DNA from 2 places in the Streptomyces sp. NPDC107471 genome. Region 2 is predicted to be linked to the other one. Evidence: riboswitches for the same ligand, from Rfam matches in the RefSeq annotation. Region 2 holds a riboswitch; the other holds the start of a gene.
The links. Region 2 has a riboswitch for ZMP and ZTP ahead of ACZ66S_RS07675 (glycine hydroxymethyltransferase). Riboswitches for the same ligand answer to the same signal wherever they lie in the genome.

Region 1: it holds a riboswitch for ZMP and ZTP, as region 2 does, so the genes downstream of both, ACZ66S_RS13185 (bifunctional 5,10-methylenetetrahydrofolate dehydrogenase/5,10-methenyltetrahydrofolate cyclohydrolase) here and ACZ66S_RS07675 (glycine hydroxymethyltransferase) in region 2, are expected to answer to the same signal.

Annotation. Positions count from the first base shown of each region.
Region 1 covers NZ_JBVJPC010000003.1:796,821-811,369, forward strand. Annotated here, with positions in the region: gene ACZ66S_RS13150 ((2Fe-2S)-binding protein) at 1-1, opposite strand, end outside; gene ACZ66S_RS13155 (GTP-binding protein) at 229-2,193, shown strand; gene ACZ66S_RS13160 (cellulase family glycosylhydrolase) at 2,271-4,130, shown strand; gene ACZ66S_RS13165 (YncE family protein) at 4,230-5,474, opposite strand; gene ACZ66S_RS13170 (TetR/AcrR family transcriptional regulator) at 5,659-6,321, shown strand; partial or broken gene ACZ66S_RS13175 (PLP-dependent aminotransferase family protein) at 6,380-6,517, shown strand; gene ACZ66S_RS13180 (glycosyltransferase) at 6,534-7,757, opposite strand; gene ACZ66S_RS13185 (bifunctional 5,10-methylenetetrahydrofolate dehydrogenase/5,10-methenyltetrahydrofolate cyclohydrolase) at 7,923-8,774, opposite strand; ZMP/ZTP riboswitch at 8,797-8,879, opposite strand; gene ACZ66S_RS13190 (nuclear transport factor 2 family protein) at 8,934-9,299, opposite strand; gene ACZ66S_RS13195 (hypothetical protein) at 9,473-9,763, shown strand; gene ACZ66S_RS13200 (ABC transporter ATP-binding protein) at 9,848-11,602, opposite strand; gene ACZ66S_RS13205 (rhodanese-like domain-containing protein) at 11,692-12,255, opposite strand; gene ACZ66S_RS13210 (metal-sensitive transcriptional regulator) at 12,346-12,633, shown strand; gene ACZ66S_RS13215 (sulfite exporter TauE/SafE family protein) at 12,637-13,386, opposite strand; gene ACZ66S_RS13220 (rhodanese-like domain-containing protein) at 13,383-14,549, opposite strand, start outside.
Region 2 covers NZ_JBVJPC010000002.1:606,241-620,789, forward strand. Annotated here, with positions in the region: gene ACZ66S_RS07665 (hypothetical protein) at 38-703, shown strand; gene ACZ66S_RS07670 (hypothetical protein) at 844-1,497, shown strand; gene ACZ66S_RS07675 (glycine hydroxymethyltransferase) at 1,551-3,002, opposite strand; ZMP/ZTP riboswitch at 3,044-3,133, opposite strand; gene ACZ66S_RS07680 (LLM class flavin-dependent oxidoreductase) at 3,244-4,095, opposite strand; gene ACZ66S_RS07685 (glutathionylspermidine synthase family protein) at 4,540-5,727, opposite strand; gene ACZ66S_RS07690 (hypothetical protein) at 5,740-6,123, opposite strand; gene ACZ66S_RS07695 (DMT family protein) at 6,260-7,114, shown strand; gene pdxR (MocR-like pyridoxine biosynthesis transcription factor PdxR) at 7,209-8,630, opposite strand; gene ACZ66S_RS07705 (carboxymuconolactone decarboxylase family protein) at 8,677-9,174, shown strand; gene ACZ66S_RS07710 (carboxymuconolactone decarboxylase family protein) at 9,171-9,641, shown strand; gene ACZ66S_RS07715 (isocitrate lyase/PEP mutase family protein) at 9,638-10,366, shown strand; gene ACZ66S_RS07720 (ABC transporter substrate-binding protein) at 10,367-11,314, opposite strand; gene ACZ66S_RS07725 (ABC transporter permease) at 11,316-13,256, opposite strand; gene ACZ66S_RS07730 (quaternary amine ABC transporter ATP-binding protein) at 13,256-14,362, opposite strand; gene ACZ66S_RS07735 (GMC family oxidoreductase) at 14,362-14,549, opposite strand, start outside.

The sequences.
Region 1 (14,549 bases), on a different contig from region 2:
TGTGCCCTCCCAGGACCACGGACGTGATGTGCGTCACTCTAGGACCGCTCCGGGGAGGGGGCGAGAGTCGGGACGCGACTGGTTGAGCGTTAATCCGTTGCCGTCGACGGTTCGCGCCTGCTGCACTTCAGAGGTCTTTGCCCGCGCACGATCCAGGAGCCGTCATGCGCACTGCGTCCATGTCCGTCCCGGAAGGAATCTCCCTCGCTGCAAAGGACATGACGCTTCGTGCACCTGCTCAACCTCGGGATCCTCGCCCACGTCGACGCCGGTAAGACCAGCCTGACCGAGCGGCTGCTGCACTCGGCCGGAGTCATCGACGAGATCGGCAGCGTCGACGCCGGCAGCACACAGACCGACACCCTCGCGCTGGAGCGCCGGCGGGGGATCACCATCAAGTCGGCCGTCGTCTCCTTCGCGGTGGACGACACGACCGTCAACCTCATCGACACCCCCGGCCACCCGGACTTCATCGCCGAGGTGGAGCGGGTCCTCGGCGTCCTCGACGGAGCGGTCCTGGTGGTCTCGGCCGTCGAGGGCGTCCAGGCGCAGACCCGGGTCCTGATGCGGACCCTCCAGCGGCTGCGCATCCCCACCCTCGTCTTCGTCAACAAGATCGACCGCCGCGGAGCACGTTACGACGCTGTCCTGCGGGCCCTCGCCGAGCGGCTCACTCCGGCGATCGTGCCGATGGGGACGGTGTCCGGCCCCGGCACCCGGGACGCCCGGTTCCGTGCGGGCATCGGCGCCTACGACGTCCTCACCGACCATGACGACGACCTGCTGACGGCCTGGGTCGAGGGGCGGGTCGACGAAGGGCTGCTGCGCGGGGCACTGGCCGCGCAGACCGGGCGGGCCCTGGTGCACCCGGTGTACTTCGGGTCGGCGGCCACGGGAGCGGGCGTGCCCGAACTGATCACCGGCATCCGGGAGTTGCTGCCCGCCGCCGACGGCGACCCGGAAGGGCCCGTCTCCGGCACGGTGTTCAAGGTCGAGCGGGGGCCCGCGGGGGAGAAGATCGCGTACGCGCGCCTGTTCTCCGGCACCCTCGGCATCCGCGACAGAGTGCCGTTCGGCGAGGCGCGCACGGAGGGCCGTGTCACCGCGATCAGCGTCTTCGACGGCGGCACCGAGGTCCCTCGGGAGGCGGTCCCGGCGGGCCGGATCGCCAGGCTCCGGGGCCTCGCCGACATCCGGGTGGGCGACGCCCTCGGCGAACCGCGCGCGGCCCACGGCCACTTCTTCGCCCCGCCCTCCCTCGAGACGGTCGTCGTGCCGGGCCCGGACACGGACGCCAGGTCCCTCCACCTCGCCCTGACCCGGCTCGCCGAGCAGGACCCGCTGATCGGCCTGCGCCACGACGAGGTCCGCCAGGAGACCTCCGTCTCCCTGTACGGCGAGGTTCAGAAGGAGGTCGTCCAGGCCACGCTCGCCGAGGAGTTCGGCCTCGGCGTCGCCTTCCGCGAGACCACGCCCCTGTGCGTCGAGCGGCCGGCCGGGACGGGCGAGGCCGCCGAGTTCGTCAAGAAGGACGGCAACCCCTTCCTCGCCACCGTCGGTCTGCGTGTCGACCCGGCGCCGGTCGGCTCGGGCGTGGCCTTCCGGCTGGAGGTGGAGCTCGGGGCCATGCCGTACGCCTTCTTCAAGGCCGTCGAGGACACCGTGCGCGAGACCCTCGGGCAGGGCCTCGCCGGCTGGCAGGTCACCGACTGCACGGTCACCCTGACCCGTTGCGGCTACTGCCCCCGGCAGAGCCACGCCCACCAGGGCTTCGACAAGAGCATGTCCAGCACCGGGGCCGACTTCCGGGGCCTGACCCCGCTGGTCCTGGCCGAGGCGCTGCGCCGGGCGGGCACCCAGGTGTACGAGCCGATGCACCGCTTCCGTATCGAGGCTCCGGCCGACACCCTCGGCGCCCTGCTGCCGGTGTTGGCGGCGCTGCGGGGCGTGCCGCGGACGACCGGGACCCGGGGCGACCGGTGCGTCCTGGAGGGTGCGGTACCGGCCGCCCGGGTGCACGGCCTGGAGCAGCGGCTGCCCGGACTGACGCGCGGCGAGGGGGAGTTGGAGAGCGGCTTCGACCACTACGCGCCGGTCTCGCACGGAACCGTTCCGCGGCGCCCACGCAGTGATCACAACCCCCTCAACCGGAAGGAGTACCTGTTGAACGTGACGCGTCGCGTCGGCGGATGAGGCGTCGCAGGCGGCGAAAGTGAAACTTACTCATCAGTCAGATGGTGTTGACGTTGTACCGAAATGGCCGGACTGTAATGGACATGCCGAATAAACGCGCACGTCTGCTCGTTGTTCTGGTTGTCCTCTGTGGATTCCTGACGGTCGCGGGTGCCCGGCCCGCCCCCGCCGCCGCCCTCACCGACTCCCTGCCGTTCGACGACACGCCCCTCACCGTCCAGAACGGACGGTTCGTCGACGGCAACGGCCGCGAGGTCGTGCTGCGCGGCTACAACGTCTCCGGCGAGACCAAGCTCGCCGAGAACAAGGGCCTGCCCTTCGCCTCGGTCGCCGACGCCAGGAAGTCGGCCACCGCGCTCAGAGCCCTCGGCGGCGGCAACTCCGTGCGCTTCCTGCTCTCGTGGGCCGCCGCGGAGCCGGTGAAGGGCCAGGTCGACAGCGCCTACCTGGCGAACGCCACCGCGCAGATGCGGGCGTTCCTCGACGCGGGCATCCGCGTCTACCCCGACTTCCACCAGGACCTGTACTCCCGCTGGCTCTTCAACTCGGGCAGTTGGTACACCGGCGACGGCGCCCCCGCGTGGGCCGTGGCGCTCGGCGGCTACCCCGCCGAGTCCTGCGGCATCTGCCTGCTGTGGGGCCAGAACATCACCCAGAACGGCGCGGTGAAGGCGGCCCAGTACGACTTCTGGCACAACAGGTACGGCCTCCAGGACGCCTTCCTGGCCACCGCCCAGAAGACCATGGCGTACCTCAAGGCCAACCTCAGCGCCGGGGAGTTCGCCGGAGTGGTCGGCTTCGACCCCTACAACGAGCCCTACGCCGGCACGTACGACTCCGGGCAGAACAGCCGCACCTGGGAACGCGACCTGCTCTGGCCCTTCTACGTGAGGTTCCGGGACCGGATGGACGCGGCGGGCTGGACGGACAAGCCCGCCCTGGTCGAGCCCAACCTCTTCTGGAACGGCAACGTCAGCAAGGAGGAGGGCGGCCTCCTCGACGCCGGCACGCTCGGCTCCCGGTACGTCTTCAACACCCACTTCTACGACCAGAAGGCCATCTCCGGCATCCTGATGTGGGGCAACGCCTCCGACGGGCAGTACGCCGGCGACTTCGGCACGGTACGCGACCGCGCGGCGGCGGCCGGGACGACGGCCGTGGTCAGCGAGTTCGGACACCCCCTGAACGGCTCGACCGCCGGCAAGGCGCCGACCGTCCTCAAGGCCATGTACCAGGCCCTCGACTCCCGGGTGAAGGGCGCCGGATGGTGGTCCGCGCCCGCCGGTTCGGGGCCCGTCCTCTCCGGCAGCCAGTGGCAGTGGGACATCTACAACGGCCGTCACCACGAGCTGATGAACGACAACCCCGACAAGGTGAAGAGCTCGGGCGACGCCTGGAACGACGAGGACCTGTCGGCCGTGCGGCTCGACGACTCCGGCACGGCGGTGCTCCGCCAGGACGCCCGGCTCCTCGACCGGGTCTACCCCGGCGCCACCTCGGGCACGACGGCCGCCTTCACCTACGAGGACCGCTCGCGCGACGGCTCCACGACCCTGACCTGGAACCCGGTACCGAGCACGCTCCCCGCGGTGTCGTCCCTGGTCGGGGCCGGTCAGTACGCGGTGCTGGTGTGGCGCTCGGCGAGCGGCTCGGCGCCCACCGAGCTCCACCTGCCGGCCTCCTTCCCGACCGCGACGACCACGGTGGTCTCCGACCTGGGCACCGTCCACGGCCCGGCCGCCTACATCTCGTCGGCGCCGGTCGGCGCGGCTCCCGAACCCGGTGGCACGGGCAGCCGCCGGCTGCTCCTCACCGACTCGGACTCCGGCGTCCTGCACTACGCGCTGGTGACCAACGGGGCCGCGGCGCCCTCCGCGTCCGCGCTGAGCGCGGCCCAGGCGGAGCTGGCGGCCTGGGTCGCGCAGAAGTTCGGCTGAGCACAGCGGGACCGGCTTGGCCCGGGACCGACACCCGAAAGCCGGGTACGCCTCCGCGTCGAGGCGTACCCGGCTCCGAGGGTCCCGGACGCTCCCGGCCTACGAGGAGGGGCTGGTCCAGTCCGCGGCCACGTGGCCCAGCCGCACGCGCTGCGGGTGGTCGCCCACCGGCACGGACGCCGTCTTCTGCCCGGTCGCGAAGTCGATCGCGGTGACCTGGTCGGCACCGCTCTCGGACACGACACAGCTCTTGCCGTCGCCGCTGACGGTCGCCCAGTACGGCTTCGAGGCGGGCACGAGCGGGCCCTCCTGGAGGGTGGCGCGGTTCACGACGGTCGCGTAGTCGTCCATGGTGCCCGCGACACACAGCTTGCTGCCGTCCGGGCTCATCGAAAGGCCGTGGTGGCGCGAGTCGTTGACCATGGTGGTGCGGTCGTCGCTGGTCGCCGGGTTCTTCGGCAGGGTCTTGGTGCGGGTGATCCTGTCGGTGGCGAGGTCGTACTCGAAGAAGCCGTTGAAGAACGACACCTGGAAGTACAGCTTGGACTCGTCCGGCGAGAACACGGCCGGACGGACGGCGTCCGAGTAGTCCGTGAGGCCGATCGCGTTCAGCCTGTCCCGCATGTCGATGGTCCTGACCTGCTTGTAGGTGGTCGCGTCCACCACCGTGATGTGCCGGTCGCCCTTCGTCCAGTCCAGCCAGGGCGCGTCGGAGTCGGTGTTCACGTCGCCGATCGCCATGTTCCAGATGTACTTGCCGTCCTTGCTGAAGATGTTCTCGTGCGGCTTGTCGCCGGTGGCGAACGAGCCGAGCTGCTGACCTGTGGTGATGTTCAGCACGTGCACGGTGTTCGCGGTGGAGGCGGAGACCGCGACCCGGGTGCCGTCGGGGGAGACCGCCATGTGGTCGGCGCGGTACCCCGAGACCTTGAAGCGCCAGTTGATCTTCCCGGTGGCCAGGTCGATCGACACCACGTCCGCGAAGCTCGGCCGTGAGACGACGACCGACCTGCCGTCCGGCGTGGAGTACATGTCGTCGACGAACTGGTCGTGGCCCTCGCCGACGCTGTTGCGGATCGCCATGAAGTAGATCCACTTGATCGGGTCGGCGTTGATCTCCGCCATCCGCGCGTCCTTGTCGGGGATGACGTTGATCCGGCCGATTTTCGCCGGGTCGCCGGAGGACTTGATGACCTCGGCGGTGCCGTCCCAGTTGTTGCCCACGAACAGCACCTCGCGCAGGGCGGCGGGGTCCGCGGCGGAGGCGACGGTCGCGGGGACGGTGGCGGTCAGGACGACGGCGGCGGCCATGGCACACAGGCGTCCGGGCTTGAGAACAGGCATGGCGGGTCTCCCTCGGGGCGGCTCATGACAGGGGCATGCCAAGACGGCGAAACTGAAGACGCGTGCTTTCAGAGTCAACTTACTGCAAAGTAAGGAAGGTGTGCCCTTCTCCACAAGACTGCGTGCACGACAAAATTGGCGCTCATACGGGAGGCCGGACGCTCCGGCCCGGGTGGGAGGTTCGGTGACGGGCAGGCTCAAGGCCCCGACCGGTCGCTACGGCGGCAAGACAGCCGCGGAGCGGCAGGCCGAGCGGCGCCGCCGCTTCCTGGACGCGGCGCTCCAGCTCTTCGGGGACGCGCCCGGTTACCGCGCCACGACCGTCGCGGCCCTCAGCGAGGCCGCGGGCCTGTCCACCCGCCAGTTCTACGAGGAGTTCCGCACCCTTGAGGACGTTTTGGCCGCGCTTCATCTGGAGGTCAACGACTGGGCGACGGCGGCCGTGATGGCCGCGGTGGCCGACGCGGACCACATGCCGCTCGCCGAGCGCGCGGCCGCGATCTTCCGGGCGTACGCGGCGAGCGTCACATCCGATCCCCGCCGGGTGCGGATCACGTTCGTCGAGATCATCGGCGTCAGCGCGCGGCTCGAGGAGCAGCGGCTGGCCCGTCGGGCGCACTGGGTCGACCTGGTCTGCGCCGAGGCGGACCGGGCCGTCGCGCGGGGCGAGGCGGCCCGGCGGGACTACCGGCTCGCGGCGACCGGCTTCATCGGCAGCGTCAACGGGCTGCTGCACGACTGGAACGCCGGATGGGTGGACGCCACCCTGGACGAGGTGGTGGAGGAACTGGTCCGCCAGTTGCTGGGCATCCTGCGGCCGCCCGGGTGGGACACGGGCCGGGAGTGAGCGGGCCGTCCCGACCCTCGTGACGCGCACCCCTCGCGGCAGCCGACGCTGATCCACTGGGACGTTGATCGTCGAAGAAGACCACGACGGCGAGTCCCGCCACGACCGGCAGCCCATCGGGACGCTCCAGGGGTCGGACCCGGGGCAGGTCGCCCCCCTCGGGACGGCCTCCAGGACGCTCGGACCCGCGCTCCGGCCGGCGGACCGGTGCGTCAGAGCCCGGCCACCGCCTCCAGCACCGGTGTCACACCGTCCTCCTCACGGATGCGCGCCCCGAGCTCCCGCGCCTGCTCCCGGTACTCCGCCTCCCGCGTGACCCGGAGCAGGGCCGCCTCCAGCGTGTCGGCGCTCAGGCGCCGCAGCGGCAGGGCCCGCGGGGCCACGCCCAGCGCCACCAGCCGCGCCGCCCAGAAGCTCTCGTCGAACTGGACCGGTACCGGTACCGCCGGCACCCCGGCGCGCAGACCCGCCGCCGTCGTACCCGCGCCCGCGTGGTGGACCACGGCCGCCATCCGCGGGAAGAGCGCGGAGTGCGGCACCTCGTCGACGGTCAGCATGTCGTCGCCCGTCGCCGACAGGCCCGCCCAGCCGCGCTGGACCACTCCGCGCAGACCGGCCCGGCGCAGCGCCCGCACGATCGCGGCGCTGATCCGCTCGGGGTCGGGCACGGTCGCGCTGCCCAGACCCACGAACACCGGCGGCGGGCCGGCCCCGAGGAACCGCAGCAGGTCGTCGGGGAGCGGCGCGTCGCCGTCGTACGGCCACCAGTAGCCCGTCACGTCCAGCCCGGACCGCCAGTCGCCGGGCCGGGCGACCACCCGTGGACTGAAGCCGTGCAGGACCGGCCAGCCCTGTCGTTCGCGGGTGCGCAGTGCCGCGGTGGGGCCCGTGCGTGGCAGGTCCAGGCGGGCCCGGAGCGGGGGGAGGGCCGCGGCGAAGACCTGCTCCACTGCCAGGTTCAGGCCCAGCCCGGCGACCCGGTTGCCCAGGCGGCCCCAGGAGCCGACGCCCAGCATGGGCGGCGCGAACTCCCGGGTGGGAGCGAGGGGTTGGAGATTGAGGCCGAGACTCGGCAGGCGCAGGCCCTCGGCGATGGCGTGGCCGAGTGGTGCCACCGAGCCGGACAGGAGCAGCGCGTCGCTCACCCGGGCGGCGGCCACCAGGTCGTCGACCATCTCCACGGCCAGCTCCCGCGCCATGGACACCACCCGCACCAGCTTGCCCACGCCGGTCGTGCTGCGGTGCAGGGCGCGCCCGCGCGAGGACTCCAGCTCGGCGCGGGGATCGAGCGGCAGGGCGTGGAAGCCGAGGCCGGCCCGCGTGGCCAGCGGCTCGAAGCGGCCGTGGGTGACCAGCGTGACCTCGTGCCCGGCCCGCGCCAGACCGTGCCCCAGCCCGGTGAAGGGAGCCACGTCACCCCGGGAACCCGCTGTCATGATCGCTACTCGCACGCCGACAGTATGGCGCCGGGCGCCGGCGCCCCGTGCGAACGACCCGTGCGCATCGGCCAGTTCACCCGCACCGCAGCCGAGGTCTCGCCGAACGCTCCGTGATCCGGGACTGCAACGGCCAGAACAACCAGAAGTGGACGCCGAACTGACCTAGCCCTCCCGGGCCGCCGTCTCCGCCGCCCGCACGGTCTGCTCCAGCAGCGTGGCGATGGTCATCGGACCGACCCCGCCCGGCACCGGCGTGATCAGTGAGGCCCGCTCCACCGCGGAGTCGAAGTCGACGTCACCGACGTTGCCCGCGTTGTAGCCGGCGTCGACGACGACCGCGCCGGGCTTGATGTCCTGGCCGCGGATCAGCCGGGGCCGGCCCACCGCGGCGACCACGATGTCCGCCTCCCGTACGGCCGCCGACAGGTCCGTCGTACGGGAGTGGCAGTAGGTCACCGTGGCGTCCCGGGCGAGCAGCAGCATCCCGGCCGGCTTGCCGAGGATCGCGCTGCGGCCCACGACCACGGCCCGCTTGCCGGACGGATCGACGCCGTACTCGTCGAGCAGGCGCATGATCCCGCCCGGGGTGCACGACACGAACCCCGGCAGGCCGAAGCTCATCGTCGCGAAGGAGGCGAAGGTGACGCCGTCGACGTCCTTCTCCGGAGCGATCGCCTCGAACGCGGCCCGCTCGTCGATGTGCGGGCCCATCGGGTGCTGGAGCAGGATGCCGTGCACACCGGGGTCGGCGGACAGGGCGCGCAGCGTGCCGACCAGCTCCTCGGTGGTGGTGGCCGTGGGCAGTTCCACGTGCCGCGACTCGATGCCGGCCGTGCGGCACCGGTTGCGCTTCATCCGGACGTAGGTGACGGAGGCGGGGTCCTCGCCGACGAGGACCGTCGCGAGACAGGGCGCCCGGCCGGTGCGCGCGGTGAGGTCGGCGGCCCGCTTCGCGGTCTCCTCGACGATGCGCCGGGCGAACGCGGTGCCGTCCAGCAGCCGTGCCTGGGACATGATCCACTCCTGAGCCGATCGAAGGAATCGCCCAGGCGCACGGCATCGAGTGTGCGGACCGCTCCACGGTGGTGCTCCACCTCAGCGCCAGTCACGGTCCGGACATCACATTAACCGACGCGGTACGACGGCCGGGTCCGGCCCCTCGGCGTCCTTCCGTCACTCGTCCCAGGCCTGGATCACGGTCTGTTCGACGATCTTGCCGTCCCGGAGCGTCAGCATCGACTCGGACAGGACGCGTACGCCGTCGGAGTACAGACAGGACTCGGTGAAGGCGACGTGGTCGCCGTCGACGACACACCGTTCCATCGTGTGCGTCATGTCCCGGCTGTAGACGTCGTCGAGCATCGCGCCGATCTCGTCCCTGCCGTGCACCACCTTGGGGTGGCTGGGCTGACTGTTGCGGTCGACGACGCGTATCTCGGCGTCGTCCGCGTAGAGCGACAGAAGGTTCGACGCGGAGTTTCCTTCGATGCCGCTGCGGAGGGTTTCGCTGGTGAATCCGGGGCTTGCCGCGGTGCCCATGGTGACCTCCTTCGAGGGCCGCGACCCGACAGGGAGCGGGGTCGCGCAGGGCTGTTTCTTCGAGACTCCTCCGTCCCGGCGGCCACGGCAAGCGCGGGACGGGCGCTCCGCCTGACGGGTGAGGGGCATCGGCCGGCCGTGTCCGGGAGGGGCCCGGCGGCGTTGCTGACAACATGATCTCAACTCGCCGTATCGTTGCCGCCGTCGGTCTCGCCGTCGGCGTCACCGGTCTCACCGCCCCCCTCGCGAACGCGGCCGACGCGGCCGCCTCGGACGCCGGGCTCAACCCGGTCACCGTGCTCGACTCGCTCGCGTCGAGCGAGATCCCCGTGGAGCACAGGGACGAGATCCCGCCGGTCTCCCGGCAGCTCGCCGGCCTCAACCGGGTCAACGACCTGAACCAGCTCGGTCAGGTCACCGGTCTCGTCGCCCCCGTCACCGGGCTGGTGCCGGCCGTCCACTGACCTCCGCACGGAACTGCGAGGGCCACCCGGACCGCCGGGTGGCCCTCGACGCATGTCCGTCCCCGCCGGGACCCGCCCCCGCGCTCAGCCCGCCGTGGCGAGGAACTGGGTCGCCGCGAGTTCCGCGTACAGAGGATCGCCCTCGACCAGTTCCCGATGCGTCCCCACCGCGCGGACGCGCCCCGCGTCCATGACCACGATCCGGTCGGCCATCGTCACCGTGGACAGCCGGTGCGCGACGACCAGCACCGTGGTCGTGCGCGCCACCTCCGCCACCGTGTCCCGCAGGGCCGCCTCGTTCACCGCGTCCAACTGCGAGGTGGCCTCGTCCAGCAGCAACAGCCGGGGCCGCCGCAGCAGGGCCCGGGCGATCGCCACCCGCTGCCGCTCCCCGCCGGACAGCTTGGTCCCGCGGTGCCCGACCAGCGTCTCCAGCCCGCCGGGCAGCTTGGCCACCAGACCGTCCAACCGGGTCGTCCGCAGCACCCGCGCCAGCGCGTCCTCGTCCGCCTCCGGGTTCCCGAGCAGCAGGTTCTCCCGCAGCGAGCCGGACAGGACGGGCGCGTCCTGCTCCACGTACCCGATCGCGGACCGGAGCCGGGGCAGATCCCAGTCCGCGAGATCGCGGCCGTCCAGCGTCACGACCCCGGCCTCGGGATCGTAGAACCGCTCGATCAGCGAGAACACCGTCGTCTTTCCCGCCCCCGACGGCCCGACGAACGCCGTCATCCCCCGCGCGGGCACCGCGAACGTCACCCCGTGATGGACGTACGGCAGATCCTCGGCGTACCGGAACCGGACGTCGGTGAAGGCGACGGAGGCCGGCGCGGCCCCGTCGGCGGGCAACGGCGCGGGCGGGGCGGCCGGTTCGGCGGGCAGTCGCAGCGCCTCCTCGATACGGGCCAGCGCGGCGGCCCCGGTCTGGTACTGCGTGACCGCCCCCACGACCTGCTGGATCGGCGACATCAGATAGAACACGTACAGCAGGAACGCGACCAGCGTGCCGACGTCGATCGCCCCGGTGGCGACCCGTGCGCCGCCCACCGCGAGCACCGTGATGAACGCGATCTGCATCGCGAGCCCCGCCGTGTTGCCGGCCGCCGCCGACCACTTGGCGGCCCGTACGCTCTGCCGCCACGACTCCTCGGCCGCCGCGTGCAGCGTCCGCTCCTCCCGGTGCTCGGCGCCGGACGCCTTCACCGTGCGCAGCGCGCCGAGGATGCGTTCCAGTGCGGCGCCCATCACGCCGACGGCGTCCTGGGCCTGCCGGCTCGCCCGGTTGATGCGTGGCACGATCACCCCGAGGACCGTGCCCGCGGCCAGGATCACCGCCAGGGTGACGCCCAGCAGCACCGGATCGACCAGGCCCATCATCACCACGGTCGCCACCAGCGTGAGCCCGCCGGTGCCGAGGCCCACGAGCGAGTCGGTGGTGACCTCGCGCAGCAGCGTGGTGTCCGAGGTGATCCGGGCCATCAGGTCACCGGGCTCGGTGCGGTCCACGGCCGGGACGCGCAGCCGCAGCAGATACGACGACAGCGCGCGCCGCGCACCCAGCACCACCGACTCCGCGGTACGCCGCAGCACGTACGAACCCAGCGCCCCCACCGCCGCGTTGGCGACGACCAGAGCCGACATGACGACCAACGCGCCGGTGATCGTGCGGTCGTGGGACAGGTCGTCGATCAACTCCCGGGCCACCAGCGGCAGCAGCAGACCGGTGACCCCGGTCAGGAGCGAGAGCAGGGCACCCGTCAGCAGGGTCCACCGGTGCGGTCGTACGTATCCGAGGAGCAGCCGCCAGGTCGGCGGCCCGGTCTCCGTCTCGGTGCTGCTCACGGTGCTCCTTCGGACCTCACGGCGTGCGGGGCCCTCAGGCTACGTCCGTGCTCTCCCGCAAATCCCGGCGGTACGGGGCGCGATGGGGGTCAGCGGTCCGCGAGCGCGGCCAGGGTCGCGCCGAGATCGGTGGCCCGCGGCCTGTTGTGCGGCAGCCTGCCCAGCAGGGCGGCCATGCCGCAGGTGTCGGTGAGCGCCGAGAACACCAGACCGCCCGCGACCGCCGCGGAGAGCAACTGCCAGGCGGGGTGCAGGAGTCCGAGGCCGAGCCCGGCGAGGACCAGGGTTCCGGCGGTGAGCCGGACCTGGCGTTCCATGGCCCAGACGGCGGGGGCACCCGCGGCCGGCCGGTCGATCCGCTGCCCGGCCGCCGCCCAACCCCGTGTGCCGCCGGCCAGGGTGGCGGCCCGCACGCCGTGCTCGGCGAGGACCTCGCACCCACGCAGGGAACGGGCACCGGAGGCGCAGACGAGGAGCAGTTCCCCGCGCACCTCCCGCAGTGCGGGCAGGGCCCGGTCGAGCCGGTCCAAGGGGATGTTGAGCGCGCCGGGCAGATGCCCGGAGGCGTACTCGCCCGGGGCCCGGACGTCGACGACCGTGAGTTCGTCCAGGCGGGAAGCCGCCTGCGTGGAGTCGAGAACGGTGGGGGTCATGTCGTACGGGATCCTTCCTGGGAGGCTGGTGACAGCCGGTGGTGACCCCGAGGAGGTAAAATACCCCCAAGGGTATGCAGAGGAGTGATGGTGGAGCTTCAGTTCGAGGGCGATGAGCTCAAGTCGGTGCTGAACCGGCTGCGCCGGGCGCAGGGGCAGATCTCCGGAGTGATCAGGATGATCGAGGAGGGCCGGGACTGCGAGGACGTGGTCACCCAGCTCGCCGCGGCCTCCCGTGCCCTCGACCGGGCGGGTTTCGCGATCATCGCGACGGGGCTCCAGCAGTGCCTGACCGATCCCGAGGGCAACCGCGTCGACGGCGAGACGACCGAGCAGATGAAGGCCCGGCTGGAGAAGTTGTTCCTGTCCCTGGCGTGAGCGTCACAGGACGGCGTCCGCCAGCATGAAGGTCGCCACGGCCAGCAGCGCCACGGCGAACGTCCGCCGCAGCGCGTCCGCCGACACCTTGGCGGCCAGACGCCTGCCGTCCCAGGCGCCGAGCACGGCGGCCCCCGCGAACGGGGCGACGGCGGCCCAGTCGACGTCCACGGTCGTGCCCGCGCGGGTCGCCAGCGCGGCCAGGGAGTTGACGGTGATCACCAGCAGACTGGTCCCGACGGCGGCCCTCATGCGCAGTCCGAGGACGTTCACCAGGGCGGGTACGGCGAGGAAGCCGCCGCCCACGCCCAGCACACCGGTCACCGCGCCGAGCCCCGCCCCGGCCCGGGCGACACGACTCGTGCGCACCGGCACACCGTCCGGCCGTACCGCTGCCGAGGGCCGGAGCATCCGCACGGCGGCGAGGGCGGCGACCACGGCGAACGCCCCCGTGAGCACGCCGGACGGCAGCCGCGCGGACACCGCACCGCCGATCGCCGCGGGCACGAGCCCCGCCGCCGCGAACAGGGCGCCCTCCGGCCGGCGCACCGCGCCTTCCCGGGCGTGGGTGACCAGCGCGGTCACCGAGGTGAGCGTGACCACGACGAGCCCGGCGGTGGTGGCCGCGGCCGGATTGAAGCCGAGCAGATAGATCAACGCGGGTACGGCGAGCATGCTCCCGCCACCGCCGAGCGCACCGAGCGCCAGACCGGTGAGCCCGCCGGCGACCAGCGCGAGAACGAGGGCGCTCACGGGGTGCGCGCGACAGGACCGGCCGAGGCTCCGGCGGCGGGGGAGCCGTGCGCCGCGCCCCGGGCCGCCCCGTCCACACCGGGCCGCCCACCGTCAGGGAGCTGGTCCCTCGAACCGCCCGTGCCGAGCCGCCCGTGCACGGCTTCCGCGCCGCCCGTCTGTTCGTGCGCCGCCGTCCCGGGGGTCGTCGTCATCGGCAGCCCCGCCTCGGCCGCGGCGGCGAACCCGTCGTCGACGGCGACCACGTCACGGCCCACCGCGTCGAGGATCGACGCTGCAACGGCCGCCCGCGTCCCGCCCGCGCAGTGCACCCACACAGTGCCGTCCGGTATCTCCGACAGCCGGTCCCGCAGCCGGTGCAACGGGATGTGCACCGAACCCCTGACATGGCCGCCCGCCCGCTCCGCGTCCCGTCGCACGTCCAGCACGACGACCCCGTGGGGCCCCCGCGCGGCCAGGTCGGCGAACGTCCCCCGCGGGAACGCGCGCGGCGCGTCCCCCTCCCGCACCCACTCGGCCGGGGACCCGGTGGCCGCCGCGGCCGGGCGGTCGATGCCGACGCGGGCCAGTTCCCGCTGGGCGTCGGCGAGTTGGGCGGGAGAGGCGGCCAGCAGAGTGATCGGCCTGCCCCAGGGCACCAGCCAGGCCAGATGGGTCGCGAGCTGCCCCTCGGCCTCGAAGTTGAAGGTCCCGGCGACATGCCCCTCGGCGAACGCGCGCCGGTTCCGCAGGTCCACCACCCACTCGCCGGCCGCCAGCCGGGCCGCGATCTCCTCGCCGTCCGCGCGGTGCGGCGGGGTCAGGTCCACCGGGCCGGGGCCCTGCGCGTTCACCGGACCCATGTGGGCGTAGTACGCGGGCACGCCGTCCAGCCCGGCGAGCAGTTCGGCGACGAAGGTGTCGACGTCCTTGACCAGGGCCTCGTTCGTGCCGCGTTCCCGCCCGATGGTCGTGGTCGCGCCGCCCTGCGCCCGCCCGGCGGAACAGAAGCTGCCGAACCCGTGCGTCGGCAGCACCTCGGTCCCGTCCGGCAGCTCCGCCACCAGCCGACGCGCGGAGTCGTGCTGGGCCCGCGCCAGCCGCCCGGTCAGGGCCGGCTCCACCAGGTCGGGGCGCCCCACCGTGCCGATCAGCAGCGAGCCGCCAGTGAAGACGGCCACCGC
Region 2 (14,549 bases):
TGGACTGAGGGGTCGCTGTCGTGAACTGACGGCGGGAATGGGGGTGTTGACGGCCGTGCTCGCCGTGTCGGTGTGGGGTGCGCCGTCCGCGTCGGCGGGCGGCCCGACGAGCGTGCTGGTGGTCTCGCCGGAGAGCGGGGAGACGGCGTCGCTGTACTGCTCCGAAGAGGAGTACAGCGAGTTGGCGCGGCTGCTCGGTCCCCCGAGCGCGGGCACCCGGACGAAGCCGCCCGAGGCGAATCTGCTCGCCGCCCGGCAGATCAACGTCACCTGGATGGCACACGACGTCTCACCGTGGCGACTGGACCAGGTCTTCCCGGTGGCGGACGGAAACCAGGTGTGGATACACACCGCGGCAGACGTCCCGGAGACGGTGAACGGCCATTGGCACCTCACAAAGAACCCCGCCCAACTGCGTTCCCTGCTCAAGGACTTGGGCGTGATGGGCAAGGTCTCCGGCGAGGGCCACGCCATCTTCCCGACCCCTGCGGGCGGGCCGGGGAGCGAGGCGGGGGCGGTGGACACGACAGCGTCCGCGGGCTCGGCCTCCACTGTCGACGACGACACCGAGTGGTGGTGGGCGCTTCCCGGTCTGGCTGCGGGGGCGGTACTGGCGCTGGTGCTGCGGCCGCTCGTGCTGCGGAAGCCGTGGGAGCGGCCGCGCCGAGAGCCGGGGCCGCGCCAGGAACTGCGTGATGTGTGACGAAAGGAGGTGCTCGCGAGCTTGAGGAAGCGAGGCCGAGTCGATCGAGGGGGATGACAGTGCGGAGCAGACTCGCATTACTCCGGCGCACACGACACAGGTCGCTCGCGGTGCTCGCACCGTTGGCCGTCGTGGTGACCGTGCTCGCGGCACCCGCGGCCGGTGCGGCGACACCGCCGACCGGGCGGGCGGGCCTGGACAGGCCCGACCTGGCCATGGTCGTCACCGGTCACTCGGGGCGGGCGCGAGCCGTGCGTGCCGACGAGCCGTACTTCACGCGGCTGTGGCAGCTCCTGCAACCGACGTACACGGGCACCGAGCGGGTGTCGGGCGCGTGGGAGGAGGGCCGCTATCCGGCGGTGCGGTTCACCGTGCTGTGGGGGCTGACGGGGGTCGGCGGCTGGCCCCGGACGGATTCGGCGCCGGGAGGTGATGTGGCGGTGGCGCGGGAGGACCAACTGTTCCTCGCCGGGGACGGCACGCCGTGGGTGCGTTCGGATCCGGCGCCGGAGCGGGAGGACGACGACATCCGCTGGCACCGGGCCCCGCGGGAGGTCTACGACCGGCTCGACCGGGCGGGCCTCGCGGGACTTGCCGGCGGTGCCGCCGGCGGACCGGGCGCGGAGGCCAAGCGGTCGGAGGGACCGGACCACGGCGTGTGGTGGGCGGTGCCGGGGCTCGTCGTGGGGTTCGCTGCGGGAATCGGCGGCACGCGGCTGATACGCCGCGCGGCGGTCGGGCCGGGAGCCGGACCGCCGCGGGACGAACCACGACAGGAACTCATCGATCTCTAGGAGTCACCGGTCCAGGAGCCACCGCTCCTTGACAACTCAAGAGAGGACGCGGGTCAGCCGAGGTCGACCTCCGGGTACAGCGGGAAGCCCGCCACGAGGTCGGTGGCCCGGTGGGCGATCTCGTCGGCGACCTTCGGGTCCAGGACGTGCTGGGCCTTCGAGGGTGCGCCCTTGCTGGTGGTGCCGGGCTCCGTGGCGGTGAGGACGCGGTCGATGAGACCGGCGACCTCGTCCATCTCGGCGGTGCCGAGACCGCGAGTGGTCAGGGCGGGGGTGCCGATGCGGATGCCGGAGGTGTACCAGGCGCCGTTGGGGTCGGCCGGGATGGCGTTGCGGTTGGTGACGATGCCCGACTCGAGCAGGGCCGCCTCGGCCTGGCGGCCGGTGAGGCCGTAGGAGGAGGCCACGTCGATCAGGTTGAGGTGGTTGTCGGTGCCGCCGGTGACCAGGGTGGCGCCCCGGCGCATCAGACCTTCCGCGAGGGCGCGGGAGTTGTCGACGATCCGCTGGGCGTAGTCCTGGAAGGAGGGCTGCCGGGCCTCGGCGAGGGCGACGGCCTTGGCGGCCATGACGTGCGGGAGGGGTCCGCCGAGGACCATCGGGCAGCCGCGGTCGACCTGGTCCTTGAGGGAGTCGTCGCACAGCACCATGCCGCCGCGCGGGCCGCGCAGGGACTTGTGGGTGGTGGTGGTGACGATCTGGGCGTGCGGCACCGGGTCGAAGTCGCCGGTGAGGACCTTGCCGGCGACGAGTCCGGCGAAGTGGGCCATGTCGACCATGAGCGTGGCGCCGACCTCGTCGGCGATCTCGCGCATGATCCGGAAGTTCACCAGCCGCGGGTAGGCCGAGTAGCCGGCGACGATGATCAGCGGCTTGAACTCACGGGCCGAGGCGCGCAGGGCGTCGTAGTCGACGAGACCGGTGGCGGGGTCGGTGCCGTAGGAGCGCTGATCGAACATCTTGCCGGAGATGTTGGGGCGGAAGCCGTGGGTGAGGTGGCCGCCGGCGTCCAGGGACATGCCGAGCATGCGCTGGTTGCCGAAGGCCTGACGGAGCTCGGCCCAGTCGGCGTCGGAGAGGTCGTTGACCTGGCGGACGCCGGCCTTCTCCAGGGCGGGGACCTCGACGCGCTGGGCGAGGACGGACCAGAAGGCGACGAGGTTGGCGTCGATGCCGGAGTGGGGCTGGACGTAGGCGTGGCGGGCGCCGAAGAGTTCCTTGGCGTGCTCGGCGGCCAGGGACTCGACGGTGTCGACGTTGCGGCAGCCGGCGTAGAAGCGGCGGCCGATGGTGCCCTCGGCGTACTTGTCGCTGAACCAGTTGCCCATCGCGAGGAGGGTGGCCGGGGAGGCGTAGTTCTCGGAGGCGATCAGCTTGAGCATCTCGCGCTGGTCGTGGACCTCCTGGCCGATGGCGTCGGCGACGCGCGGCTCGACGGCGCGGATCACGTCGAGGGCGGCGCGGAAGGCCGTGGACTCGGTGGACAGGGGCTGCTGCTCTGACATGGCGGCCTCCGGGCTGCGTGGCTTGAAGCGGTCACGGTTCACGGTTCGGCCCAGGCGCACGGCACTTGGTCACTCACAGGCCGCTCCCTGATGGTCCGTCCCATCCCAGCGCGCCAGTCACGGCCTGTCGGCCAGCCTACCGGGCACGCCGAAAGGCACCTGTGCGGCGTCCACCATGCGAGCGACGGCTTCGAGGCCGGACCGCGGGGTCCGGGCCTCGAAGCCGTGGGCGCGGTGGAGGTCAGAACAGCGTCTCGGCGAGGCGGTCGACCTGGTCGGCGTCCGAGGCCCAGCAGTAGAGCATCACCTCGTCGGCACCGATGTCGAAGTAGGCGTCGACGGTCTCCCGGATCTGCCGGGACGTGGTGAGCAGGCCGGCCTCCATGTATGCGACGTGGCCGCTGAAGGCGTAGTAGTCGCGGAGGTTGCGGAGGGCCTGGTCCAGGGTGCTGTCCGGGCCGAGAGCGACGTTCGCCTGGGCGACCAGGCGGGGGCGGCCTGGGCGGTCGTGCTTCTGCCAGGCGGTTTCGGCGTCGCGGAACAGGTTGGACATGAAGGAGGGCGGCAGGGCGGCGCCGAGGAAGCCGTCGCCGAAGCGGCCGACACGGTCGAGGGCGGCGGGGGCGAAGCCGCCGAAGAGGACCTCGGGGCCGCCGGGGGTCTTGGGTGCGGGCCCGATGGGACCGGCGCCCTCTCCGTACGGCTCGCCCGCCCAGGCGCGGCGCAGCAGGGTCATCTGCGCGTCGAGGCGGCGGCCCCGGCGGTGCAGGTCGATGCCGGCGGCGAGGCAGTCGTCCTCGCGGCCTCCGATCCCGATGCCGAGTGTGAAGCGGCCGCCCGAGAGGCGGTCGAGGGTCGCGGTCTGCTTGGCGAGCAGGGCGGTGTTGTGGAGGGGCGCGAGCAGCACCTCGGTCTGGACGCGGATGCGGGAGGTGGCACCGGCGAGGGTCGCCAGGGTGACGAGGGGCTCGGGGTTGTCGTAGACGAGACGGTCGAGCAGGCCGAGGGTGCGGAAGGGGCCCGCGTCGGCGCGCCGGGCCCAGGTGAGCAGTTCGGCGGGGTCGTCGATGGGGAGGCCGAGGCCGATGTTCATGGAGAGTCCTCCGGAGGGCGTGCGGGATCCGCCGGTCGGCCGGATCCTGTGCCGCCCCTCCGTGGTCCCACGCGCTGTGCGCGGACCTGCTCCCGTTCTGCGGCGATGGCTCAAGAGAGCATGTGCGTCAGAGTGAGGTGACCGTAGCGCGGGCGGGCGGGACGCGACAACGCGTTTTCTTGTCGGCCGCGGAGGGGGTGCGGGGGCGCGGCTCGGGGGTGTCACGTCGGACTGGCATTCCGGCTCACCCAGGCCAGTACTCCGGCTCACGGCGGGCCTCACTCCGACTCATCCAGGCCGGCACTCCGACCCACGGCGGGCGGGACTCCGGCTCACCCAGGCCCGCACCCCAGCTCACCTCGAGCCAGCCAACGCTCCCGACTCACCCCACCCGGAAGACGCCGCCTGCCGCCCCCGCCCTCAGCCTCTGCCCCGCCCTCCCCCTCAAAGGATCACGTGCGGCAGAAAGCGTGCGTACTCGTCTGTGATGAGGCCGGAGGACTCGCGGATGCCGAGGCCGGCCGCTTCGTCCTGGACGACCCAGGCGCCGAGGACCACGTGGTTGCCGTCGAAGGCGGGGAGGGGGGCCAGCTCCTGGTAGCAGCACGGCTCCTCGCGGGGCACCGCAGCGGTGCCGGGCGCGTGGACCGTCACGCCGGCACCCTCGCGGCCGAGCAGGGGCTTGGCGACGTAGCCGGTCGTGGTGGCCAGGTGCCGGGGGCCGTCGAGGTAGGCGGGGAGGAGGTTGGGGTGGTCGGGGTACAGCTCCCAGAGGATCGCGAGGAGGGCCTTGTTGCTGAGGAGCATCTTCCAGGCGGGTTCGATCCACAGGGTGCTGCCGGTGCCGCCGCCGTTGTCGAGACTGTCGAGGACATGGGTGGCGAAGCGGTCGGTGGTGAGCCACTCCCAGGGATAGAGCTTGAAGCAGCTACGGATGAAGCGGAGCTGGTTGTCGACGAAGCGGCCGGAGAGGGAGTCCCAGCCGATCTCCTCCATGGAGATCCAGTCGGTGTCCAGGCCGGCCTGTTCGGCGGTCTCCTTGAGGTAGGCGACCGTCATGAGGTCCTCGCCGAGTTCGTCGGCGGAGGAGTGCGCGAAGTAGAGCGGGCTGCCGGGCGGCAGGAGGGCGGCCTGCTTCTTCCAGGCGGCGACGAGGCGTTCGTGGAGGGAGTTCCACTGGTCGGCGCCGGGGAAGCGCTCCTCCATCCAGAACCACTGCGGGGAGGCGGCCTCGACGAGGGAGGTGGGGGTGTCGGCGTTGTACTCCAGCATCTTGGCCGGGCCGCCCTCGCCGTCGTGGCGGAGGTCGAAACGGCCGTAGAGGGAGGGTAGTTCGGCACGCCGGTGCCAGGACTCGGCGACCGCCTCGGCCACGCGCGGGTCGGTGATGCCGAGGTCGGCGAAGCGGTTCGCGGTGACGATGTGGTCGGCGGCCGCCAGGCACATGCGGTGCAGGGTCTCGACGGTCTCCTCCAGCTCCTCCACCTCGGGGAGCGTGAAGGAGTAGTAGGCGCTCTCGTCCCAGTAGGGGCGCAGGGAGCCGTCGGGGTGACGGGTGAGCGGGTAGACGAGGCCCTGGGTCTCGACGGTCCGCTGCCAGTCGGGGCGGGGGGTGATGGTGTGTCGGCGCATGATGCTCGGCCGTCAGCCGCCGGAGCTGCCCTTGCCGACGCCACTGTGGCTGTCGCTGTCCCCGCTGCCTCCGCTGCCGAAGCCGCCGCGGTCGACCCCGCTGCCGCCGCTGCCCGACGAACTGCCGGAGCCCTTGCCGGACTTCTTGGTGAAGGAGCCGCCCGTGACCCAGGTGCCCTTCTTCTTGCCGCCGTAGTAGTAGGAGCCGTTGACCGAGGTGCTGGACTTGCAGTTCTTGTCGGCGACGACCTTGTAGCCCTTGCCGAGGGTGTAGCTGTCCCGGTCGACGCAGCGCTTGTCGGGGTCGGAGGAGCAGGCGGTCAGGGCCATGGCGAGCAGTCCCACGCCGCCTAGTGCGACCGTGCCCGAGCGAAGTTGCCGGCGTGCGTCCGCCATGTCGGTGTCTCCCCCTTGGTCAGGCCGTGGGCCTGGTGTGCGTGTGTCCGGCGGACAGCTTAGAGATCAGTAAGAGCTTCACCCAAGGCAGCCCACCTCTCTTCACCTCCCCTAGGGTCACTTTGTGCTCTTTGGAATGGTGTGTGCTCTCGGTGCCTCGGTCTGCTTCGGCACGGCCACCGTGTTGCAGGCGATGGCGGCCCGGGCCGCGGAAGTGGGTGGCGGTGACAGCGGGGGGTCGGCGTTCGCGGTGACGCTGTTCCTGCGGGCGGTGCGGCAGTGGCGGTATCTGGCCGGGCTGGCCCTGGACGGGGTGGGGTTCCTGCTGCAGATCGCCGCGTTGCGGTCGGTCCCGATCTACGCGGTGGGCGCGGCGCTCGCGTCGAGTCTCGCGGTGACGGCGGTGGTGTCGGCGCGGTTGCTGCGGGTCCGGCTGAGCGGGGCGGAGTGGGGGGCGGTCGGGGTGGTGTGCGCGGGAATGGCCCTGTTGGGGATCGCGTCCGGGACGGAGGGCGACCGGGGCGGTCCCGCGGCCCTGGGGTACGTGATGCTCGGGACGGCCCTGGCCGTGCTGGGGCTCGCGCTGTGGGGCGGGCGGCTGCCGGACCGCGGGCGGGCGTTGGCGCTCGGGCTGGGTGCCGGGTTCGGGTTCGGGGTGGTCGAGGTGGCGGTGCGCCTGATCGACTCGCTCGAGCCGTCGGCGCTGCTGGCCAACCCGGCGACGTACGCGCTGCTCGTCGGCGGCGGCGCGGCCTTCCTCTCGCTGACCTCGGCGCTGGAGCGGGGGTCGGTGACCACGGCGACCGCGGGGATGGTGATCGGGGAGACGATCGGGCCCGCGCTGGTGGGGGTGGTGTGGCTCGGGGACCGTACCCGGGAGGGGCTGGCGTGGGTGGCGGTACTGGGGTTCGCGGTGGCCGTCGCGGGGGCGTTGGCCCTGGCCCGGTTCGGTGAGGCCCCGGCGCATTCCGTTCAGGAGCCCGCGCCGTGAGTCCCGTGCGGGTTGCTTGAGTTGCTGCCGGTAGGGCTCAGCGTTGTGAGCCCTACCGACGGAATGAGATCCGGTGATTTTCGGTGGGGCGGTGCTATTCGGGCAGCACCGCGCACAGTGCCTCCAGCGCTCCTGACCAGGCGTGGTCCGGCGGTGTGCCGTAGCCGACGACGAGCGCGTCGCGCCGCTCGACGACGGCGTCGGGGTGCTGGTAACGGTGCAGTCCGTGGACCGCGAGGCCCTGCCAGGCCGCCGCCCGCAGCGCCGGCTGCTCGGTGCCCGGCGGGAGCCGCAGCACCACGTGCAGGCCGGCCGCGATCCCGGTGGCGTGGACCCGCGGGGCCCGCCGCGCGAGTTCGGCGACGAGGGCGTCGCGGCGGCGCCGGTAGCGCAGCCGGGCGGCACGCACATGACGGTCGTAGGCGCCGGAGGTCAGGAACTCGGCGAGGGTCAGTTGGTCGAGGGCCCCGCAGGTGTCCAGGTCGCCCTTGGCTGCCGACACCTCCTCCATGAGGCCGGGCGGCAGCACCAGCCAGCCCAGTCGCAGGCCGGGGGCGAGGGACTTGCTGGCCGTGCCCGCGTAGACGACGTGGTCGGGGTCCAGGCCCTGGAGGGCGCCGACGGGCTGGCGGTCGTAACGGAACTCGCCGTCGTAGTCGTCCTCGACGACCAGGCCGCCGGTGCGGCGGGCCCAATCGACGACGGCCGACCGGCGGTCGCGGTGCAGGGTGCCGCCCATCGGGAACTGGTGGGCGGGGGTGAGCAGCACCGCGTCCTGGTCGGTCAACTCCCCCGGGTCGGTGCCCCGTTCGTCGAAGGGCAGTGGCACGGTCCGCAGGCCGGCGGCCGCGAGCAGGTTCCAGTGCGCGTCGAGGCCGTACGACTCCACGGCGACCGTGCGGGCGCCCCGGGCCCGCAGCACCGCGCCGAGGAGGCGCAGTCCGTGCGCGATGCCGGCGCAGACGAGGATGCGGTCGGGGTCGGCGCGCACCCCGCGGGCGCGGGAGAGGTACTCGGCGAGGGCGGTCCGCAGTTCGGGGCGGCCGCGCGGATCGCCGTAGTCGAGGGCCTGGTAGGGGGCGGTGGCGAGGGCGCGGCGGGCGGCCTTGAGCCACTCGGCGCGCGGGAAGGAGGCGAGGTCGGGGGTGCCGGGGGCGAGGTTGTGGATGGGGCGCCCGGGTTCCCGGGGGCGGGGCGCGGCCCCGGTGGGCGGGACGACCGTACTCCCCCACTGCCTTGAGGGCGTGGGAGGTGCCCCCATGGAGACGCGGGTGCCCGAGCCCTGGCGGGCGGTGAGCCAGCCCTCGGCGACCAGGTCGGCGTAGGCGTCGGCGACGGTGTTGCGGGCGATGCCCAGGTCGGCGGCGAGGGCGCGGGAGGAGGGCAGCCGGCTGCCGGGGGCGAGGCGGCCGGTGCGGACGGCCTCGCGCAGGGCGTCGGTCAGGCCCCGCCGGACACCCCCGCCGGAGGGTTCCAGGTGCAGGTCGATGCCGGAAGTGGCCCGCGGTTTCGCCATGGAAGTGGACCATACCCTTGGGCTGCCCGGCTCCTAGGGTCGAGCCATGACCACAGAGGAAACCGTCCGGTACACCCCCGAGCACACGCCCCGGCTGGCCTGGGCCCAGCACGCCCCCGAGGTCTACAAGGCGATGCTCCGCCTGGACACCGCCGCCCGCCGGGGTCTCGACCCGCGGCTGCTGGAACTGGTGAGGATCCGTGCCTCGCAGCTCAACCACTGCGCGTTCTGCCTCGACATGCACTCCAAGGACGCCCTCGCGGCCGGGGAGAGCGTGGAGCGCATCATCCAGCTCGGCGCGTGGGAGGAGTCGAAGCACTTCTACACGGAGAAGGAGGTCGCGGCCCTCGAACTGACCGACGCCGTCACCGTGCTCACCGACGGCTTCGTGCCGGACGAGGTGTACGAGCACGCCGCCAAGCACTTCGAGGAGGCCGAGCTGGCCCAGTTGATCGCCGCGGTCACGGTGATCAACGCGTGGAACCGGTTCGGTGTGACGTGCCGCTTGGTCCCGGGCCACTACGAGGCGGGGCAGCACCAGTGAGCCGTACGGACGTCCTCGACCGCGAGGTCGGCCGGGCGCTGTCCGCGCTCAGCGCCGCCGCCAAGCAGGGGCTCGGCGACCCGGCCCTCGCCGAACTCGTCGTCATCCGGGCTTCGCAGCTCAACCACTGCGCGTTCTGCCTGGACATGCACCTCGCGATCGCCCGTGAGCACGGGGTGGGCGAGAAGCAGCTCGACCTGCTGGCCGCCTGGGAGGAGGCCGAGGGTGTCTTCGACGAGCGGGAGCGGGCCGCGCTCGCGCTGACGGAGGCGGTGACCGTCCTGACGGGAAGCACCTCCGGGACGAAGTCGGGGGAAGGCTTCGTGCCGGACGACGTGTACGCCACCGCGGCCCGGCACTTCGACGAGGTCCGGCTCGCCCATCTCATCGGTCTGATCGTCGCCATCAACAACTGGAACCGGGTGATGGTCGCGCGCCGGATCGCACCGGGGGGTCATCGGCCGTGAGCGGTGTGGACGTCTTCCGTGCCCTGCACCGGAACCGGCTGCCGGGTGACCCCCTCGTCCTGCCCGGCCCCTGGGACGCGGTCAGCGCCCGGGTGTGCGAGGAGGCGGGGTTCCCGGCGCTCGCCACGCCCAGCGCGGGGATCGCGGCCGCCCTGGGCCACCGGGACGGGCACACACCCGCCGACGAGATGTTCGCCGCGGTGGCGCGCGTCTGCTCGGCCGTGGACATCCCGGTGTCGGCGGACGTCGAGGGCGGGTACGGGCTGGAGCCGAAGGAGCTGGTGGAGCGGCTGCTGGAGGCGGGGGCCGTGGGCTGCAACCTGGAGGACTCCGAGAACGGCGCCCTCAAGGACCCGCACCGGCACGCCGACTGGCTGGCCGAGGTGCGGCACGCGGCCGGTGACCGGCTCTTCGTCAACGCCCGCGTGGACACGTTCGCCCACGGCGACGGTGACCCCGAGCGGGCCGTCGAGCGGGCCGCGCTGTACGTCGCCGCGGGCGCCGACTGCGTCTATCCGATCGGTGCCCCGGTGAGGGTGCTGCCGTTGCTGCGGTCGGGGATCGAGGGCCCGCTGAACGTGTTCGGGAAGCTGGACGGCGAGGGCCCCTCGCCCACCGAACTCGGTGAACTCGGGGCCACTCGCGTCACGTTCGGGCCGGGGCTCCAGCGTCGGGCGGCGCTGGCGTTGCGCGGCCTGTGCGGCGAGCTCGCGGCCCGCCCGTGATCAGGACAGCCACGCCTTCCATGTGGACTCGTGGCTGTCCACCCACTTCTTCGCGGCCTCCTCGGGCGTCAGCTTCTGGTCGGCGATCATCAGGGAGACCTGGTTCTGGTCCTCCGTCGTCCACTTGAACCTCTTGAGGAAGGCCGCCGCCTTGCCGCCGCTCCTCGCGAAGTCCGTGTTGAGGTACTTCTGGAGCGGGGTGTGCGGATAGGCGCAGGCGACCTTCGCCGGGTCGGCGTCGCAGCCCTCCTTGTAGGCGGGCAGCTTCACCTCGGTCATCGGGACCTTCTCGAACAGCCACTGGGGGGCGTACCAGTAGGTCAGGAAGGGCTTCTTCTCCTTGGCGAACTGCCGGATCTGGGTGATCTGCGCGGCCTCCGAGCCGGCGAACACCACCTGGTAGTCCAGCTTGAGGTTCTTCACCAGGGCCTTGTCGTTGGTGACGTAGGACGGGGAGCCGTCCATCAACTGGCCCTTGCCGCCGCTCTCCGCGGTACGGAGCTGCGAGGCGTACTTGTTGAGGTTCTTCCAGTTCGTGACGTCCGGGTGCTGCTTGGCGAAGTAGGTCGGCACGTACCAGCCGATGTGCCCGGTCACGCCGAGTCCGCCGCCCGGCGTGATGGTCTTCTTGTCCTTGACGTACCGCTGTTCCTGTTCGGGGTGGCCCCAGTCCTCCAGGATGGCGTCGACGCGGCCCTGGCTGAGCGCGTCCCAGGCGGGCACCTCGTCGACCTGCACGGTGTCGACGCGGTAGCCGAGCTCGTGCTCCAGGAGGTACTGGGCGACGGCCACGTTGGCCTGGGCGCCGACCCAGGACTGGACGGACAGGGTCACCGACTTCGCGCCCTGGGCGTTGGCGAAGGGCGAGGCCTGCTTGGTCATGTCGGCGGCGCCGCAGCCGGTGAGCAGCAGCAGGGCGCCGACGCCCGCGATGGCACGTACACGCATGTCAGGCTCCCTTCCCCGGCCGGCGTTCCGTCGGCTGGGTCACCCGGTCGAGCATCAGGCCGAGGCAGACGATGGCGGCGCCCGCGACCAGGCCGGTGGCGAGGTCGCCCTGGGCCAGGCCGAAGACGGTGTCGTAGCCGAGCGCGCCTCCGCCGACCAGACCGCCGATGACGACGACGGCGAGGACGAGGACCACGCCCTGGTTGACGGCGAGCAGCAGCGCAGGGCGGGCGAGCGGGAGTTGGACCTGCCGCAACTGCTGCCACCTGGTGGCGCCGAGCGAGCGGGAGGACTCCATGGCGGCCGGGTCGACCTGGCGCAGGCCCTGGGTGGTGATGCGGACGACGGCGGGCAGCGCGTAGACGACGGCCGCGGCGGCGGCGGGCGCGCGGCCCACGCCGAACAGCGCGACGACCGGGATCAGGTACACGAACTGCGGCATGGTCTGGAAGACGTCCAGGACGGGCCGCAGCAGTCGTTCGACGCGGTCGCTGCGGGCCGCCGCGACGGCGGTCGCGAAGCCCAGGACGAGGGTGACGGCGACGGCCGCGAGCACCTGCGACAGGGTGTCCAGCGCCGGGGTCCACACGCCGAGCACGCCGATCGAGGCCATGGCGAGGACCGCGGTGAGCGCGGTGCGCCAGGTGCCGATCAGCCAGGCCAGGGTGGCGACGACGAGCAGCACGGACCACCAGGGCAGTCCCTGGAGTCCGTCGCGGACCGGGTCGAGGACCCAGGTGGTGAAGTGGGCGGCCCAGTCGGCGGTGCCGCCGATCACGGGGACACCGGAGTACAGGTGGGCCGTCATCCAGTCGACGGCCCGGTTGACGGGCTCGGCGATGTTCAGGGTCCAGGCGTCGGGCCAGTCGAGGCGGCCCAGCAGCCGTCCGGCGACCGCCACGAGGACGGTCCCGGCGAGGGCGTACGCCCATCCCGCGCGCCCCTGTCCCTCGCTGCCGTCGCCCGCCGCGCCGGTGACACGGTCGAGGACGACGGCCAGCAGCACGATCGGGATGCCGGCCGCGAGGGCGGCGCCCACGTCGACCGAGGCCAGCGCCTGGTAGACGCGGTCACCGAGGCCGGCGGCGCCGATCACGGACGCGATGACGGCCATCGACAGCGCCATCATGATGGTCTGGTTGAGGCCGAGGAGGAGTTCCTTGCGGGCCAGCGGGACCCGGGCGGTCAGCAGCCGCTGGCGGGCGGTGGTGCCGAGCGACTCGACCGCTTCCAGCACCTCCTTGTCGGCACCCTGGAGGCCGAGCGCGGTGAGGCGGGCCATGGGCGGGGCGGCGTAGACGACGGTGGCGAGGACGGCGGCGGGCACGCCCATGCCGAAGACCAGGACCACCGGCAGGAGGTAGGCGTAGGCGGGCATGACCTGCATGGTGTCCAGGACCGGGCGCAGGACCTTGTCCATGCGGCGGGACAGTCCGGCGGCGAGCCCCAGCAGGACGCCGACGACGACCGAGGCGAGGACGGCGACGACCATCAGGGCGAGGGTCTGCATGGTGGGGACCCACATGCCGAGCAGACCGCAGGCGAGGAGCGCCACCGCCGTGCCCAGGGCCAGCCGGACACCGGCGACGCGCCAGGCCACGAGGGCGCCGAACGCGGTGACACCGGCCCAGCCGGCGCCGAGCAGGACGAGGTAGACGGCGCGTACGGAGATCACGACCACGTTGCTGACGTAGCCGAAGCCGTAGAGGAACAGCGGGTGGCTGTCGCGGTTGTCGATGATCCAGTCGCTGGCGCTGCCGAGCGGCTTGGTGAGGTCGACGGTGAGGGCGCCCGGCCAACTGCCGCTGGCCCAGCGCGCGTTGGCCAGGGGCACGAGGATCGCGGCGGCGAGGGCGATGAGCAGGAGCTTGTGGACCGCCCGGTGCCTGAGCAGTCCGGTGGGCAGGGCGCGGGGCGTGTTGGACGCGGTGACGGTGGCCATCAGACCGCCTCCTTGCGGAGCTCCGTTCCGGAGGCTCCCCCGGGGAGCTCCGTACCGGCGACCACACCGAGCAGGCGCTCGTGGTCGACGACGCCGAGGCAGCGTCCGTTCTCCACGACGCAGGCCGGCCGGCCGCTGCCTGCGACGACCTTGATGGCGTCGGCGACGACGGCGTCGGGGGCGAGGGCGCCCGGGTGGGCGGGGCCCGCGCAGTCACCCGGCTTCATGGCCCGGCGGACCGTCATGACCTGTTCGCGGGGCACGTCCCGGACGAACTCACGGACGTATCCGTCGGCCGGGGAGCCGACGATTTCCTCCGGGGTGCCGAGCTGGACGACCTTGCCGTCGCGCATCAGGGCGATCCGGTCGCCGAGCTTCAGCGCCTCGCTCAGGTCGTGCGTGATGAAGACCATGGTGCGGCCCTCCTCGCGGTGCAGGCGGACGACCTCCTCCTGCATGTCCCGCCGGATCAGCGGGTCGAGGGCGCTGAACGGCTCGTCGAACAGGAGGACCTGCGGGTCCACCGCGAGCGCCCGGGCGAGGCCGACGCGCTGCTGCTGGCCGCCGGAGAGCTGGGACGGCTTGCGCTGCTCCATGCCCTCCAGGCCGACCTTGGCGACGACCTCGGCGGCCCGCGCCCGGCGCTCGGCCTTGCCGACGCCCTGGATCTCCAGGCCGTAGGCCACGTTGTCGAGGACCGTGCGGTGCGGGAGCAGCCCGAAGTGCTGGAAGACCATCGCGGCGCGGTGCCGGCGCAGTTCCCGCAGCCGGGACTTGTCCATCGCGCGGACGTCCTCGCCGTCGATGCAGATCGTGCCGGCCGTCGGCTCGATGAGCCGGGTCAGACAGCGCACCAGCGTGGACTTGCCGGAGCCGGACAGGCCCATGACGACGAAGACCTCGCCCTTGCGGACGTCGAAGCTCACGTCGCGTACGGCGGCCGTACAGCCCGTCCGCTCACGCAGTTCGGCGGGGTCGAGGGCGCACAGCTCGGCGTCCTCGGGGACGCGGTCCGCCTTGGGGCCGAAGACCTTCCACAGCCCGTCGACGGAGAACACGGGGTTGTCCGTCGTCGGCGGCTTCTCCATGGTCGCGGTCGTACTCATCACGCACCACCTCCCAGCAGGTCCACGGCTTTCTCACCGACCATGAGCACCCCGATCATCGGGTTCACGGCGGTCATGGTCGGGAACACGGAGGCGTCCGCGATACGGATGCCGTCCAGGCCGCGGATCCGCAACTCGGGGTCCACCACGGCCAGTTCGTCGTCGACGGCGCCCATCCGGCAGGTGC